3 regions of the Planococcus versutus genome follow, and region 3 is predicted to be linked to each of the others. Evidence: predicted binding sites of a transcription regulator. Region 3 holds the regulator's gene; each other region holds the start of a gene.
What was found. Region 3 encodes LexA, which represses DNA repair genes until DNA is damaged. Its sites were predicted from a motif close to CGAACATATGTTCG; they were not measured.
Positions count from the first base shown of each region.

Region 1 (6,194 bases), 250 kb from region 3:
ATGTGGAAAAACTTCACGGACAAATCCACCTTGACTGCGTGAACCAATCCACGGATTTCGCTGCCAACGTCTCGGCCAGTCTGGAAAAAAAGTTTGAAGTTCGATACGAACAACTTTGCCGATTGCTCCTGATTTAACACGCTTTGCTAACTCTCGAACTGCAGGTGCATACATTAATGGAAAATGCATAGCTGTTTGCACACGATTATTTTGAACAGATTCCACCATCATTTCGCCATCAGCTACATTGTGCGCCAATGGTTTTTCACAAAGAATATTGATTCCTGCACTTGCTGCTAAGTTTGCAATTTCTGCATGATAAGCAGGAGGTGTCGCAATATATACCCAGTTGATATCTGAGTGGAAAACCTCTTCGATTGAGCTCGCCATTGGGATGTTGTACATTTGACTAATTTCTGTAAGTCGTTCAGTTTGTTCATCATAAACCATTTTTATTTCCACATGACTTTCTTGCTGAAGTTGTTTAATGATTCGTTCTCCCACAATTCCTGCTCCAATGATACCAATTGAAATCATTTGTACTCTCTCCTTTTACTGTTTTTCAGCTTTTTATATTTGGTGTTTATAAGTGTACCCTTTAAGGGTATAGAATAGTCAAACAATACCATCTGTTATAAACTGAGGAGGTTATATAATGAACGAACTAACAAAATGGTGGGAACCAATTTTTACAGGACAATTAGAAGTAGGTGTCGATAAAGAAAAATTGGAAAACTTAACAGAAGAATCGCTTTTATACTACACCGAACATCCAATAGCAGAGCCTGCACGTTGATCGATGACGGTTGCTAAATTATATTTCGTATACATAAAAACACTTGTTTCTTTACTGAAACAAGTGTTTTATTTTGCAGTCAATTGACCATGCTGTCTTAAAACGAACTGCCACCGGATAGCCAATTGATTTGATTTTTCGTATACTAAAAGAACGAAAGCAGGGATGGCAATGAAACTAAAATTTATGATACTGGCTTTACTTTTTCTATCAGGCTGCGGAATGGCTGGATCCGTTGACACGCCAAATACCACTGATCAAATCGATGTAAAAGTTACAAAAGTCATTGATGGCGACACTATCAAAATTATATACGAAGGCGATGAAGTAACGGTTCGGTATTTGTTAATTGATACACCAGAAACCAATCATCCGCGCTTAGGCGAACAACCGCTTGGCAAAGAAGCGACAAAAGAAAACAAACGACTCATCGATTCAGGCGATGTTACGATTGAATTTGACGTTGGTGACCGCTTTGATGATTACGATCGGTTACTTGCCTATATCTACGTAGATGGCAAAAGTGTTCAAGAACAAATGATTGACGCAGGTCTAGCGAGAGTCGCTTATGTGTTCCCGCCGAACACGCGTTACTTGGATCAGTTTGAGCACGCAGAACAACTGGCGAAAGAAAACGAAGCAGGAATTTGGCAATATGAAAACTACTCCACTGACCGGGGCTTTGATGCAGATGCTTATGGACAGAAGTCTACTGGAAATTCACCGCCCACTAGGTCTGACCAACAAAACAGCAACTGCGATATTAAAGGCAATATTAACCGCAGCGGCAATAAAATTTACCACTTGCCAAGCGATTCTTCCTATGAACAAACCAATCCAGAAGTGTGGTTTTGTTCTGAGCAAGAAGCACAAGATGCAGGCTTTAAAGGCTTAGAGTAGTAAGGTACAAAACCCTATTTTGTTTGTTCACCAACTATTGACTTTTTCTAAGGACGAGCTATAATTAGATTTGTCCTTAAAATTGCGATTCCTTAGCTCAGCTGGGAGAGCGCTACCTTGACAGGGTAGAGGTCGCTGGTTCGAGCCCAGTAGGAATCATAAACAGTAACCGCACAGCCCTATGGCTTGTGCGGTTTTTTCTGTTAATCAATCATAAAGATTCCAACTACTTCGTCTATTGGCAGTCTATACTTTATATTGGTCTCTACACAAACGAGCACTTGATTGTTCGTATCAAGATTTCTAATTGTTCCGCGTTGTTCGTAAATAACACCTTCTTTCCAACTCTGGATCAGTACTTCACATTGACGCTTGAAGGCAATATCTAGTTCTTCTTGCAGTAGCCGCAAATCGTCATCCGTTAACTCAGGTTTCGCTACTAGTTCTTCTTTTGCATACCATTCCCGGATCATGTCGACGTGCTCTGGCAGCATTAACGCTGTCCATTTAATACGTCCACGATCTTTAATGTCACCTACCACTTTTAAATGCTTATTGCGCTTCATTAGACAAACCTCCTTATTCTTTATTGTGTCCCCCAATTAATTTTGTTCGGGCAATCGCGGTACCTGCCTGTGTAGCGGATATGCCGCGGTAAATCGCTGAATAGCCGTATCTTTTGCGAATTCTATCCATCACTTCTCCAAGCTGTCTGTTTTCAAATTTTTTTTCATCAAAGAGGCTTAACTGCATCGACGACTCTTCTTCTAAATTGCTGATAGCTAGTGAAATTTGCCGAACTGGCTTGTGTTGAAAATGTTCTTGGAAAAGCTCTTGGCAAAGTTGGTACATTGTCAACGTATCGTTTGTCGCTTCGTCAATAGAACGTGAACGAGAAAAGCCACCACCAAATGCCGTCTTACTGTAAACGATGCTCAAATGGACTGTTCGTCCTGCACGTCTTGCTTGGCGTGTGCGCATCGCAACATCTTCACACATTTCTAAAATAACTGTCATGATGTCTTGTTCTTCTATGTAATCTCGGTATAAAATTTGGCCTTTTCCGTAACTGACTTGTCCTTCAACTAAAGACGAACCCATGTCCGACAAATCAATACCATTGGCGTGTTGATGCAATTGATTGCCTAAAATACCAAACTGTTTTTCTAAAACAGCAACACCTGTGCATGCCAAATCTCCTACTGAAAAAATACCCATGCTGTTTAAGGTTTTTTCTGTGCGCGATCCAATTCCCCACATTCGGCTCAAGGGTTGAACCGGCCATAATTTTTTGGCCACATCGTCAAATGACCAATAAGCAAATCCCGTTTTTTTTGCCTCCAAATCCAGTGCTAATTTTGCTAGCAGCATATTTGGACCCCCTCCAACGGAAGATGGCAATTGAAAAAAATCCAATAGCTCTTGCTGAATCCGAAGCATCGTAGCTATTGGAGGACCCCATAATTTTTCAGTACCTGTTAGCTCGATAAAACTTTCATCCACACTGTAAATATGAATCGATTCTTTTGGCGCATAGCGTGCTAGTAATTCTGTAATCGCCATGGACTTTTGCAAATACAGTTTCATTTTGGGTTCTACTAATAAAATATCTTGATGATTAGGAACTTCATAAAGCCGCGTGCCAGTTTTTACACCAAATCGTTTTTTCATCATCGGTGATGCAGCTAATACCACACTGCCTTTACGTTGTGGATTGCTGACAACCGCAAGACAAACTTCCAGAGGGTCTAGTCCAAGCTCTACCGCTGAAACACTGGCGTAAAAGCCACACATATCGATGCAGAAGATAGAAGCTTCGGATAACGCTTGCTTCACCATCATAATCACCTCATAAAATAGGAACATTTGTTCTTATTTTATACTACAACGATCTTAACAGCAATCCTTTTTTAAGAAATTAAAATTTTTGATTTTAAAAACAGCAAACCTTATCGTCAATCGCTAAATTTTCTAACAACTTTACATTTATCAGTGAACAAGATATGATAAATCTAGTAACAAGTTCGACATCCACCGTTCTTATAAGATTGGTAAATCAGTAAGAATCATTGGGTGCCAAACCCACTACAAGCTTTAGGAACAAAGTTTGCTTTGAAAAAGTCATCGCCTTCGGGTGATGGCTTTTTTCATTTCCTTTTACATAGTTATAAAACATAAAGAAAACCGGTTAGGCTTGTGCCTAACCGGTTTTCTTTATGTTTATGCTTCCTCTGTTTTAACAGTTTTTTTATCGCGTGCTAGCCATTGAATACCAAACAAGATGACAAACAAGACGGCACCGATTGTATCAGACAAGCCTTCTGGATAAATCAACGCAAGTCCAGTAGCAAATGTAATGATGCGTTCAAACCAATTGAGCTTCCGGTACCAATAACCAATCAATCCTGCTCCGATCGCAACCATACCTGCTAAGGCTGTGATCAATACCCAAATCAATTCAGGCCAAGTGGTATCGATCATTAATAACGATGGAGACAACACGAACATATATGGAATAATAAAGGCTGCTGCTGCTAATTTTGCTGCAATAAAGCCCGTCCGTATCGGCTCGCCACCTGATATCCCTGATGCTGCAAACGCAGCAAGTGCGACAGGTGGTGTAATATCGGCAATGATTCCAAAATAGAATACAAATAAATGGGCAGATAACGCAACCACAAGTGGCACTGCCGCTCCGACTGGTTCATCTAACATCAACAGCGTAATAATAGCAGGTGCCGCAATTGTCGATGTAATAACGTAGTTAGCCGTTGTCGGAGAGCCCATGCCTAGCACAATCGCTGCTAGCATCGTGAAGAACAACGTTAATAAGATATTTCCGCCTGAAGCAGAAACTAATCCATTTGCTAAGCTCAATCCAAGTCCTGTCTTCACGACGACTCCAACAATAATACCAGCTGCTGCAGTTGCGGCTGCAACCGCTAATGCCGTTCTCGCTCCATCCACCAATGCCAAAATCATATCTTTAAAGTTTAAACGTGTTTCTTTATTAAATGCACTCACAAGTATTGTCAGCACGATTCCGTAAAGCGCTGCTTGCATTGTTGGAATACCAATCAATAAGAAGACGATAATCGCCACAATCGGCAACAAGAGATAAATCTTTTTTAATACTTCTTTACGATTTGGCATTTCTTCGGGTGAAAGACCTTTCAAGCCAATTCGCTTTGCTTCAAAGTGGGTCATAATCCAAACGCCTGTAAAGTATAAAAGAGCTGGAATCGTTGCAGCTTTCGCAATTTCCCAGTAGGTGACGCCACCAATAAATTCAACCATTAGGAAAGCTGCTGCTCCCATAATTGGAGGCATCAATTGTCCACCTGTAGAGGCTGCTGCTTCTACACCACCGGCAAATTCTTTTTTATAGCCTAGTTTTTTCATCATTGGAATTGTGTAAGAACCCGAAGTTACCACGTTAGCAACCGAACTCCCTGAAATTGTTCCTTGTAAAGCACTCGAGAAAATAGCGACTTTTGCCGGCCCACCCGTTAAATTTCCAGCTAGTGATACAGCTAAGTCATTAAAGTACTGTCCCACGCCTGTTTTGACCAAGAACGATCCAAATAACAAGAACGTGAATATAAAAGTGGCCGATACACCAATGGGTGTTCCGAGTACGCCATCTGTCGTATAGAACATCAACTGAACAAGTGAATCCAGATCTTGTCCTCTGTGGCGTAAAAATCCTGGGAAATAAGGTCCGAAAAAAGCATAAGCTAAAAACAAACTAGCAATGACAGTAATTGGCATACCAACTGCTCGTCGCGTTGCTTCTAACGTTAGCAGAACAGCTAAAATTCCGACAACCATGTCTAGTTCTGTAACTCGACCAAGTCGAAAAACCAAATCATCATACATAATTGGCCAATACGAAGCGACACCAACAGATAATAAAGCCAAAATATAATCATACCAATCTACTTTATGACGAATACCTTTGCGTTTTCTAGCTGGGAATAAAAGAAAAATCAAAGATAAAGCAAAGCCTAAGTGAACTGATCGCTGAATATAAGCGGTATATTGTCCGAAAATTGCGGTATAAAGCTGGAATAAAGAAAAAGCTAATAATCCAAAAAAGACTACATGCTTCACAATTCCACTTAAATCACGTGTATTGGATTCAGGATCATACTTCTGTAAAATTTCTTTCTGCTTTTCTTCTGAAACATAAGATTCATCTTCTGGTGGAAGCTTGTTCCGTTCATGTTCTTCTGGAGGCAACTTATCGCTCATCAATCCTCACTCCTTTTCTTAGTTGAAATAAAGATAAGCGCTCTACTCGAAAAGTATACGATTTTCCTCTTTCCAACGTTCCTTTTAAGTCAACGCGACTGCCTTTGGTTTTAAACGACAAACCCGCATCAACATCTCCAACAAATAACCGAAATTCCGGAAGTTTCCTTGTCATATTTTTAATAAAGTATTTCCCATCTTTTTCGACAAAGGTTTCTCCTTCTCCTGCATTTGAAGGCATGCC
Region 1 is NZ_CP016540.2:2,278,370-2,284,563, forward strand. Features, by position in the region: gene I858_RS11665 (Gfo/Idh/MocA family protein) at 1-537, opposite strand, end outside; gene I858_RS17225 (hypothetical protein) at 656-796, shown strand; gene I858_RS11670 (thermonuclease family protein) at 968-1,696, shown strand; tRNA gene I858_RS11675 (tRNA-Val) at 1,783-1,855, shown strand; gene I858_RS11680 (YolD-like family protein) at 1,900-2,262, opposite strand; gene I858_RS11685 (Y-family DNA polymerase) at 2,276-3,535, opposite strand; gene I858_RS11690 (TRAP transporter permease) at 3,917-5,950, opposite strand; gene I858_RS11695 (DUF1850 domain-containing protein) at 5,940-6,194, opposite strand, start outside.
Region 1: a site for LexA is predicted at 3,556-3,569, ahead of I858_RS11685 (Y-family DNA polymerase). Genes of this name have one in related genera too.

Region 2 (6,194 bases), 990 kb from region 3:
CTACCATTTGTTCAATCGTCTGCGATGATATTTCAATTCCGTGATTCGGACAAATAGGCTTACCTACACGCGCATACATCAAGCGCATGTAATCATAAATTTCTGTGACCGTTGCAACTGTAGAACGAGGATTTTTGCTAGTTGTTTTCTGATCGATTGAAATTGCTGGCGACAAGCCTTCAATTAAATCGACATCCGGCTTATCCATTTGTCCCAAAAATTGACGCGCATACGCAGACAGTGACTCCACGTAGCGTCGCTGCCCTTCAGCATAAATTGTATCAAACGCCAATGAAGACTTGCCAGATCCTGAAAGCCCCGTCATCACAACAAGTTTGTCACGTGGAATAACAACGTCAATGTTCTTTAAATTGTTTGCACGCGCTCCTTGGATCCGTATCTCTGTATTTTTCAACTTCTATCATCCTTCCGCCTTCAATTCAAGAACTGTGTCACGCAGTTCTGCAGCACGTTCAAAATCGAGTGCTTTTGCTGCTTCTTTCATTTCTACTTCCAGTAAACTGATTAGCTTCACGCGCTCTTCTTTTTTGAGTTTTTTGCCCGATACTGCTTTTGAAATGTATTCTTCTGATTCTTCCGCAGCATTTGTTGCACGAATCACATCACGGATTTTCTTTTGTATGGTAATTGGCGTTACGTCATTTTCTTCATTGTATTCAGCTTGGATGGTACGTCGACGTGTGGTTTCGTCCATTGCACGTTGCATCGAGTCTGTTATCCGGTCTGCATACATAATAACGTGGCCATTTGAGTTTCTTGCTGCGCGTCCCATTGTTTGAATAAGTGCGCGGTCAGAACGCAAGAAGCCTTCTTTATCTGCATCTAAGATGGTTACTAATGAAACTTCAGGAATATCCAGTCCTTCACGCAATAAGTTAATGCCGACAAGCGCATCATAAACACCCATACGCAATTCACGGATAATTTCAATCCGTTCTAGTGTTTTAATTTCAGAATGCAAATAGTTTACTTTGATGCCGGCATCTTTTAAATAAGCCGTTAAATCTTCCGACATCTTCTTAGTCAATGTGGTCACGAGTACACGTTCATTTTTCTCTGCACGTTGACGAATTTCGTACATCAAATCATCAATTTGCCCTTCAATCGGTCGAATTTCAATCGTTGGATCTAATAAGCCTGTTGGACGAATAATTTGTTCGACCATTTCTGGCGTATGTTCCAATTCATATGGACCTGGTGTAGCTGATACAAAAACAGCTTGGCTAATATGATCTTCAAATTCGGTAAACGTTAATGGCCGGTTGTCCATTGCAGAAGGCAAGCGAAAACCATGTTCAACTAATACTTTTTTACGTGCTTGGTCACCATTAAACATGCCGCGCACTTGTGGCAATGTCACATGACTTTCATCCACGACTAACAAAAAATCTTCTGGAAAATAATCAATTAATGTATAAGGTTGTGCGCCTGCAGGACGTAATGTTAAATGACGCGAATAGTTCTCGATCCCCGAACAAAATCCCATTTCTCGCATCATTTCTAAGTCGTAACGGGTTCGCTGTTCAAGTCGCTGCGCTTCTAATAATTTGTCTTCTGCACGCATTTCTTTAAGCCGTTCTTCTAATTCGATTTCAATATTTTCAATAGCTTTCACCATTTTATCTTCGCGCGTAACAAAGTGAGATGCAGGGAAAATAGCGACGTGATCGCGTTCCCCTATAATTTTGCCAGTCAACGCATCTACTTCACGAATCCGGTCTATTTCATCGCCAAAAAATTCAACACGTAAACATCTTTCATCGCGTGAAGCAGGGAAAATTTCAACAACATCTCCACGTACGCGGAATGTACCCCGAGTAAAACTAATATCATTGCGTTCGTATTGCACATCTACTAATTTTCTTAACAACTGATTGCGTTCAATTTCCATTCCTTTTCGCAATGAAACAACAAGCTCACGGTATTCCTTTGGTGAACCGAGTCCATATATACACGAAACCGAAGCGACAACAATGACATCGTCTCGTTCAAATAACGAACTTGTTGCTGAGTGACGTAATTTATCAATTTCATCGTTAATGCTGGCATCTTTTTCAATAAATGTGTCGGATTGAGGAACATACGCTTCGGGCTGGTAATAATCATAATAACTGACGAAATACTCAACCGCGTTATCTGGGAAAAATTCTTTGAATTCACTATAAAGCTGTCCTGCTAAGGTTTTATTGTGGGCCATAACAAGTGTCGGTTTTTTAACTTGCTGAATGACGTTCGACATCGTGTAGGTTTTACCTGTACCGGTAGCACCTAGTAATGTTTGGCAACGCTTGCCGTTAATGATGCCTTGTGTTATTTCAGCGATTGCCTGCGGTTGATCACCTGCAGGTTCATACGGGGCTTGAAGATTAAATTCCTGTTTCATAACAAGGCGTCCTCCCATTCTTTCAATAGTTCTATTTTAACATATGCCCTAAAAAACCACTAACAAAAAGCGAACGTATGTTTTTTGAAGAAAAATTGGACTATGTTCGTTGAAAAAGCGTTTTGAATCTCTTTCGTGGTTTTTATAACTGAACAGAAAAAAAGAATTGGAGTTACTCCAATTCTTTTAAGGCAAGTTGATTATTCGATTTCTTCATAATTTAGACTTTGTAATTGAGCAGCATATACCGTGAATGCTTTTTGGTCGTGACTGTCCAGGGCTTTATCGATAAGTGCCATCAGCTGTTCTTGCTGTTGCGATCGATGAACATGCTTTAAGAATAGATCTAAGTAGATATCATTCAGCATTTTTTCCGCTTCTGTGATTTTTTTAGTTTGTGCCATTGCTTTCATGAAATCAGCATAAGAATAATAGTTTTCCATTCTACTTCACCCCGAATGCTTTTCATTAGTATACATGAAGAGAATAGAAGAAATCAATATTTATTTGAAAATTAAAACTAAAGAGAAAAATTTTTATTTTCAATCTAATTCGTATTGCAGAATTCCCATTTTTTATTATAATAAGAATGTAAAGTAAATTTAGGGGGTTATTTTTTCATGAGTAGAAAGAATCACAGACCGTCCTCGTACACAATTTGTACAAATACCTATGCTCTTTTGCCCTATATAGAGGGGCATCGCACTTGGATGCGTGTGATTGAAGATCGCAGTGAGCTTGTGGTAGAAGAAGCCGTTTATAAAACAGTCACTACTTCTTGTCGCTTTTATCGTGCTTCTTTGGAAAGTGCTACACTTTATGCTCAAAAAGCAGTTGGCGTAAAACACAAGCCCCCTATCATTATCGGTGAATACTATGGCAATCCGCTCATTTTCTTTCCAACACACTCTCCCAAAAACAAAGAATGCGTCTGGTTTAATTATGATGCTATCGACTTGATTGAAAGCGATAGCAGCGGCAAAGGCAGTATTATTTATTTGAGTAATAGTGAATCTGTTTATTTAGATGTGTCTCCAATTGCTTTGCGAAATCAACACTCTTTCGCTGGCTCACTTCGCCGTTATTTCAAAAAATCACAGCGTGTTCACAATCATCCAATGGCTTACGTAACGAAGCGAACCTTTCCACCGCGCAAACAACAACCGCTCGATTAGTTTCATTGTACGTACACTCTTTACGAAAATAACAATTACGGATTAGTTAAAAGAGTTGCCGATTCAAGTCAATGTATCAAACTTGAATCGGCAACTCTTTTTTACGCATATTTTGATGCCTGTCGGAGCTGATCAGGCACTTTCTCTTTTCTTATTGTCCAGTTCAAGTGCCTAGCTCCTCGGGTCATAAGTCAACCCATCTGTGTGGCAAAGAACGCCACACTGCTGGTCTGCCTTATGCCTGTCGGAGCTGATCAGGCACTTTCTCTTTTCTATTTAATCGATCGGTAGACCCATAGTGAGCCTACAAAGAATACAGATGAGACCCACATGTACGGTTCGTTCCAAAACCAGACAGATACAGAGATTCCTGTGAATGACAGGATCGTGAAAACGCCTGCAAACATCCTCGACTGTAGATCACGTCGGTATTCACGTTCACGACCATCACGATTTTCAAAATAGCGGCGTAGACGTTCTGGTTCTTCTAGATAATTGATGACTTTCTGTGGGAATACACGCAATGGTCCTGTAGCGTTCAACACCCAGCGTAGAATATCCTCTTTGCCAAAGATGCCTTTACCTTCTTTTTGGGAAGAAGCCCATTCGAGTATGCGTGGTCGTGCAAGCGCCATTAAATCTACTTTTGGATCTAAGATATGTAAGACGCCGACAAAAATAGAAGCTGCTCGTCCAAAAAAGGCAAATTCTGCTGGCAATTGAACCGGCTGTGTTCGGACGATTTCTTGCATGTCCTCCAATAAGCGCTCAACAACAAAACTATCCATTTGTGACAATTCATTCGATTCATAAGCTGCAACAAGTCGTGAAATGGTATCTCCCAAAACAGCACGATCGGCCTGTGGCAACAAAAACCGTAGTTCTTCAAGCGAATCCAGTACTTGATCGTAATTTTTGAAAATAATGCCTTCTGCTGCACGCAACACAGCTTGAGAATCTTTTTGTGAAATGTTACCGATCATTCCAAAATCGATCAACACAATGCCACCGTCAGGTTCAAGCAAAATGTTTCCTCCATGAGGGTCTGCATGGAATTGTCCACCATATAAGATTTGTTCTAAAAACAAAATAAACAGACGTTGGGATATTTCGTGTCGATCTAATTCATTTTTTTCAATAAAGGCTAAATCTGTAATGCGAGCCCCTTCAATCCATTCCATTACCAATACACGACGCGTCGTATATTCGTCAAAATATAATGGAATGCGAACACCTTCCATAGAATCAAAACGTTCAGCAAAAGAACGCCCATTCTGAAGTTCTTTCACAAAATTCAATTCGTCTCCGATAGTTTGCGTCATTTCTACGTACAATAGCTTAAAATCAATTTGTTTTGCGAATGACGTGAATTTTTCAGTCAACCAGATCACAATACGGATAGCCTTAAAGTCTGCGCGTAAAATACGATCTGTCCCTGGACGCTGAACTTTCACTGCTACTTCGGTACCATCTTTTAATACTCCTTTATACACTTCACCAATAGAAGCAGAAGCCACTGCCGAATCCGATAACTTTTCTAAGTAATTGGTATACGGTGTGTTCCATTCTTCTTCTAGTACAGAAACAATACTTTTTCTGGGTACAGAAGGCACACGATCTGTCAATCCTTCTAATTCTGCAAGAAAAGATGGTGGCAAAATATCTGCACGTGTTGATAAAAATTGACCAAGCTTGATCATCAGTCCACCTAGTTTTAAGGCTAGATTTTTGTATTCTGTTGCTTGTTTGGTGATCATCTCATTCCATTTTTTCTCAACTAACGGCGTCCATTTCCCACGATTTCGCTTTTGGAAAAACGTCACTTGTAAAAAAATTTTGACTGCCAGCCAGACAATCCGGAAGATACGGATAAATGTAATTTGATTCATAAGTGCAGTCCCTCCCATGTTTTTCATTATAGAGTCTGATGGCAAAATAGTCCAAAAAGTGATATGTTTTTAAATGAATAGAATAGCATAAGGGGGATGAAAATGGACACAATTCATTACGAACAGCAAAATCACTTAGCATTTATTACATTAAATAGACCTGAATCAATGAATGCCTTCAACTATGATATGCTTTTAGAACTCGGTCAGGTCGTGGAAGCAATCCGCATTAACCCAGATATTCGTGTAGTAATCTTTACAGGTTCAGGCGAGAAGGCGTTTAGTGTAGGTGCAGATTTAAAAGAGCGAAAAAACTTAACTGAGCAACATGTGAAACGCAATATTTTCAAAATTGGCGAAGTTTTTTCAACGATTGAAAGCTTACCACAGCCAACCATTGCAATGATTAATGGCTTTGCGTTTGGCGGTGGTATGGAACTAGCACTCGCATGTGACTTCCGCATTGCTACAGACGATACACTTCTCGGTCTAACGGAAACGAGCTTAGGTATTATTCCTGGAGCAGGAGGTACACAACGTTTGCCTCGTTTGATCGGTGAAACAAAAGCATTAGAGTTAATCTTGACTGCACGCAGATTATCATCTGTTGAAGCTTTTAATTTTGGGTTGTTGACTCGCGTAACACCACGGCATGAACTTGTTGATGTCACCGGAGCATTTGCCGATGCGATTCTTGCAAACGGGCCTATCGCTCTTCAACAAGCA
Region 2 is NZ_CP016540.2:1,040,556-1,046,749, reverse strand. Features, by position in the region: gene uvrA (excinuclease ABC subunit UvrA) at 1-415, opposite strand, end outside; gene uvrB (excinuclease ABC subunit UvrB) at 422-2,404, opposite strand; gene I858_RS05250 (IDEAL domain-containing protein) at 2,605-2,847, opposite strand; gene I858_RS05245 (competence protein ComK) at 3,025-3,579, shown strand; gene I858_RS05240 (ABC1 kinase family protein) at 3,852-5,468, opposite strand; gene I858_RS05235 (enoyl-CoA hydratase-related protein) at 5,571-6,194, shown strand, end outside.
Region 2: a site for LexA is predicted at 2,475-2,488, ahead of uvrB (excinuclease ABC subunit UvrB). Genes of this name have one in related genera too.

Region 3 (6,194 bases):
AAACCGTTAGAGCTTTAAGCTCTAGCGGTTTTTTCTCGTTTGACGATAAATCAATTCTCACTTCAGGTTTACTATCTATGTAAAAAGGATATAGTATAGTGCAGCCTGTAAATTTAGTAACTCATACTGAATTTTCCTTTTGAAAGATCGAAAGGAGGATTTTGTGGGAGGGGATTAAATTGAGGAAAATTCAGGGACTACCGAATTTAGTCAATTATTTGGAGTCAGTAGATTATCCACTGGCTGTAGAAGAGATTACTGATTTAATGTTGAGAAGAAAAATTCCGCATCGCAAAGCCTATAAAGATGTCATTATATTTAACTTAGAACATATCGATTGGTGGATTGCTGAGCAGCGGAAACAACGATTAATTGAAAATTCGTAATTAAAAAAACCTCGAACTCCTTTTAAAAGGGATTTGAGGTTTTTTTGGAAAGTTTATACACATTTTCTCATATGCTGTTATAATAATCTAAAAGCAGAGGGGATGTTGACAATGCGCTTTTTGATGACCATCATCATCTTTTTGATCTTTTTTTCATTTGCTGGGATCGGTGTGTATGTTGTTGGACCTGATTTATCGGCAGAACGTTTCGTACTTGAAGCGACTGAAAAACTGAAAGATAGTGGACAGATGGAAAAAATAGTGGAATATGTAGAAAATGATCCGCAAATGATTCAATATATAGAAAAAGCAGAGATTTCAGAGCAGCAGCAAGCACCAGAAAAATCACAATCGCAACAGTCTTTGCCTTTCCAAACAACTGAAGATGCTGCTAATACATTAGTGAAAAAAGTAGGATTTACCAAGTTAGTCAAAATGAAGTCTCAAGTTGAAAAAGGCACGATGTCAACAGAAGACGTGATCGATAAGTTGGAAGAAGAGTTAACTGAAGATGAGCTATTAGCGCTAAAAGTCATTGTTCTAAAAGAATTGTCTAAACAGCAATAGCGTTTGGACTATGGTACACTTATTCAGAAAGAAAAGAAAACCTTAGTAGATTAGAGGAGGCCATTTCATGAAGATGTTTCGAGTAGAATTTAATTTTGATAAAGAAAATACGTTTGTTCATCACATTCAAGCTGTGGATAAAGAATCGGCATTAAGTCAAATCCCATCAAATGGTACTTACGAAGTTTCCGATAATGAAACAAGCAATATTTATCGCATCACAATCAATTTAGTTAATTATATAAAAGTCAGCGAATTGTAGAAGGTTTCTTCTTGATAAGCTGCACAGAGGTGTTGCAGAAGCAGCATCTTTTTTTACGGCATTATTTTGATGAAAGTCAATAATAGGAGGAATTGTAATGGAATTTAAAGGTCCAGCTGTTTACGAAGAGACGGATTTTTTAACTAACTATTTGAGAAGAAGAAATCGCGTGGATAGTCCGAATAACAGTATTGAAAAACCAGTAATTTATGAATTGCTTGGATCGTTTCAACACCAACGCATATTAGATTTAGGATGCGGAGATGCGAGTTTTGGCAAAGAACTATTAGCGAACGGTGCATGTAACTATCATGGAGTTGAAGGGTCTGGACAAATGATTGACTTAGCGATTCAAAACTTAGCAGGTTTTTCAGGAGAACTTACACAGTCAAAACTTGAATCATTTGACTTTCCAAAAAAATCGGTTGATACTGTCACTTCTCGCTTAGTCATTCACTACTTAAAAGAAGTAGATCAATTGTTTCGGGATGTCCATGCGAGTTTGAAAGATGGAGGTAAATTTATCTTTAGTATACAACATCCATTAACCACGTCTTCTTTTGCAAGCAAAGAGTCGGGTGAAAAAAGAAGCAATTGGATTGTGGATGATTATTTTATAGAAGGCGAACGCAAAGAGCCATGGATTGATAAAATAGTGGTCAAATATCACCGTACCGTTGAGAATTACTTTACCGCTTTAACACAGGCTGGTTTTAATGTAACAGGGTTACGCGAGGGGATGCCAAGTCGACATCATTTTCAAGACGAAGAAGGATACGAAAGAAGAAAACGAATTCCAGTTATTTTAGCGTTTAGCTGTTTAAAAGGATAACAAATTTACATAATAAAAACACCGTGAAATTTTTCACGGTGTTTTTTGGATTAATGAATTTGGCGATAGACGCCAACAACTTTACCTAAAATAGATACTTGTTCCACAATAATGGGATCCATTGAAGAATTTTCAGGCTGTAAACGGAAATAATTATCTTCTCGGAAAAAGCGTTTTACAGTTGCTTCGTCTTCGGCAGTCATTGCGACGACGATATCGCCATTATTAGCGGTTTGTTGTTGTTTTACGATAACATAGTCGCCGTTTAAAATACCAGCTTCGATCATACTTTCTCCCATGATTTCTAACATGAAGATGTGATCATCTTCTGTGCCATAACTTTGTGGAAGTGGAAAGTATTCTTCAACGTTCTCAATCGCCGTAATGGGTGTACCGGCAGTTACTTTACCAATTAAAGGTACGTGCAATACAGGACTTTTATCAATTAAAGCTTCATCAGTGCTAATAACTTCGATAGCTCTTGGTTTAGTCGGATCTCGACGGATTAAGCCTTTACTTTCAAGACGGGCCAAGTGACCATGAACAGTCGAGCTAGATGCAAGACCCACGGCCTCACCAATTTCACGAACGGAAGGCGGATAGCCTTTTAAGCGGACTTCTTCTTTTATGAATGTCAGGATGTCTTCTTGACGCTTAGATACTTTTTTCAACCGTTTCACCTCATTTTGAGTAATTCTACTTGATTTCTACCAATAGTATACCAACTCGGGCATTGAAATGCAAACATAGGTTCGAATTTTAATTGTTGACAAAAACACTTGTTCGCATTAATATGAGAACATACATTCCGAACACTCATTCCCAGGAGGCGATTTAAATAACAATCATCCGACAAAACACTTATCTTATTTTATTTTTCGTGTTAATTATGTTGTTTACTTTTTATGCAATTTTGTCCCATACTAACAACAGTGCACAAACAAGCCAACTTGAAATAAAAGAAGGCGATACACTGTGGACTTTAGCTGAATCTTTTAGTGGTTCGACGCCGCATCATGAATGGATAGAAGAAATTATGAAAGAAAATAATTTAACAACTGCTAAAATTATCGCAGGTGATTCTCTTGATATCCCTAGTGATCAACTTAACTACGTGCCAGATGAAACGAAAAAATTTGCAGGTGACAATGAATGAAGAAAATCGCATTATTATATTGTCGTGTCAGCACAACAAAAGACACACAAGAATCTTCACTAGAGAGACAAGAAGAAGAGCTAATGAAGTTTGCGTTTCAGCAATCCTATAAAGTGGACGGTGTCTTTTCCGATCAGCATAGCGGCTATGAAATGGACCGAGAAGGATTACTAGAAATGCTCAATGCCATTAAAACAGATGCAGTGGACGCTGTTTTCATTCAAGATGAGACCCGTCTAGGTAGAGGGCATGCAAGGATAGCCCTCTTGCACGTAATGAAAAAATACAATGTTGATGTGTATACGCTATCAGATCAAGGACCTATTGCGCTAAATGATATGGATGATATGGTGCTTGAAATTTTAGCTATCGTTGAAGAATATCAGCGCAAAATACATAATGCTAAAATCAAACGAGGCATGAAACGCGCTGTAAACAATGGGTATAGACCGGAAAAAAATCTTAAAGGCAAAGGCAATCCGGACGGACGAGAGCGTATTGATTTACCAATTGATCAAATCGTAAGTTTAAAGGCTAATGGCTTAACGTTCAGTGAAATTGCCGTAACATTGCAAGGATTTGGCTATCAAGCGAGCAAAGCGACAGTACATCGTCGTTACAAAGAATACGAACGACTGATGGAAGACTAAAACATTGCAGAAATCGGACTTTTTTTGTACGATATGAAAAGAAGAAAGGTGGATGTACATGTTATCACCCGATAAGTTAAATCGTATCAACCAATTGTCACGCAAATCCAAAACCGATGGCTTAACAAAAGAAGAAGCACATGAACAAACAGCTTTGCGTCAAGAATACTTGCAAACTTTCCGCAAAACAATGCGTGGCACAATTGAAAACGTAAAAGTAATTGATCCTAACGGAAATGATGTAACTCCGGACAAGGTCAAAAATATCCGAGAGAATAAGTATTTGAATTAACTACTTATTCTCTTTTTCATTGTATTCTTTTCTATTGTTGACTAAACTAGAAAGGGATTAACTATTTGTTTGAGAAAGGATGTTACTATGTCAACCCACGCAGATCAACTTGCAGTAACTACAATTCGTACACTTTCTATCGATGCTATTGAAAAAGCAAATTCTGGTCATCCAGGATTGCCAATGGGCGCAGCTCCAATGGCGTATACATTATGGACGAAACACATGAACCACAACCCGAAAAACCCTAATTGGTTTAACCGTGACCGTTTTGTGTTATCGGCAGGGCATGGTTCCATGCTTTTATACAGTTTGCTTCATTTGAGCGGCTATGGTTTGGAAATGGATGAAATCAAAAACTTCCGTCAATGGGATTCAAAAACTCCTGGACATCCTGAATTTGGTCATACTGTAGGTGTAGAAGCTACAACCGGACCGCTTGGTCAAGGAATTGGAATGGCTGTTGGTATGGCTATGGCTGAACGCCATTTAGCAGCTACTTATAATAAAGACGATATGAACGTTATTGATCACAATACTTTCGCTTTATGCGGCGATGGTGATTTGATGGAAGGTGTCGCTGGAGAAGCAATTTCTCTTGCAGGTCACTTGAAGTTAGACAAACTGGTTATTCTATACGATAGTAATGATATTTCGTTAGATGGACCACTGAGCAAAAGTTTTTCTGAAAACGTACAAAAACGTTTTGAGTCATACGGTTGGAATTACTTACGCGTAGACGATGGTAATCAATTAGACGATTTGTCTGAAAAAATTGCGCAAGCTAAGCAATTTTCAGACAAGCCCACGTTGATCGAAGTCAAAACAGTGATCGGTTACGGTTCGCCAAACAAATCAGGTAAAGCAGATTCTCACGGTGCGCCACTTGGTGAGGATGAAATGAAGTTGACGAAAGAGCATTACGAATGGACATTCGAAGAGGATTTTTATGTACCGAAAGAAGTGTATGAAACCTTCGAACAAGCAACTGAAGAAGTAGGAGCAAAAGCTGAGTCGGAGTGGAACGAATTATATGCCCAATACGAATCAGCACATCCCGAGTTAGCTGAGCAATTACAAATGGCTATTCGTGGTGAACTTCCAGAGAACTTTGATGCTGAATTCCCGACGTATGAAGCCGGTAAAAAACAAGCAACGCGTGCTTCTTCTGGAGACATGATTAATGCAATCGCTAAAACGGTTCCTTCATTCTTTGGTGGTAGCGCCGATCTTGCTGGATCTAACAAAACAAATATTAAAGGCGCGGGCGACTTTGACGCTGAACATCCTGAAGGACGTAATATTTGGTTTGGTGTACGAGAATTTGCAATGGGTGCTGCTTTAAATGGTATGGCACTACACGGTGGACTGCATGTCTTTGGTGGAACGTTCTTCGTCTTTAGTGACTATGTACGCCCAGCTATTCGTTTGGCTGCATTAATGGGACTTCCTGTCACATATGTCTTTACGCATGATAGCGTAGCAGTTGGTGAAGATGGTCCAACTCATGAGCCAGTGGAACAATTAGCATCTCTTCGTGCAATGCCAAACTTGAGCGTTGTTCGTCCTGCTGATGCTAATGAAACAAAAGCAGCTTGGCGTTTAGCGTTAACAGCTAAAGCGACACCAACTTTATTAGTACTGTCGCGTCAAGACTTACCAATTCTAGAAAAGAGCGGAGAACTTGCTGAAACTGGCGTTGAAAAAGGTGCTTATGTCGTGTCACCTGTTGAAAACCCACAAGCATTGTTATTAGCGACTGGCTCTGAGGTTAGTTTAGCAGTAGCTGCACAAAAGCAATTAGCTAAAGAAGGAATTAACGTATCGGTCGTTTCAATGCCATCTTGGGATCGTTTTGAAAAACAAGATAAGGAATACAAGCAATCTGTTATTCCAAAAACAATTAAAAAGCGTCTTGCAATAGAAGTAGGAACTTCATTTGGCTGGGATCGTTACACAGGAGATGAAGGCGAAATTCTGGCAATTGATCGCTTTGGTGCGAGTGCGCCAGGAGATCGCATTATGGAAGAGCTTGGATTCACGGTTGAA
Region 3 is NZ_CP016540.2:2,030,221-2,036,414, reverse strand. Features, by position in the region: gene I858_RS10505 (hypothetical protein) at 180-386, shown strand; gene I858_RS10500 (hypothetical protein) at 498-953, shown strand; gene I858_RS10495 (hypothetical protein) at 1,021-1,215, shown strand; gene I858_RS10490 (class I SAM-dependent methyltransferase) at 1,313-2,047, shown strand; gene lexA (transcriptional repressor LexA) at 2,098-2,718, opposite strand; gene yneA (cell division suppressor protein YneA) at 2,886-3,203, shown strand; gene I858_RS10475 (YneB family resolvase-like protein) at 3,200-3,853, shown strand; gene I858_RS10470 (DUF896 domain-containing protein) at 3,912-4,145, shown strand; gene tkt (transketolase) at 4,233-6,194, shown strand, end outside.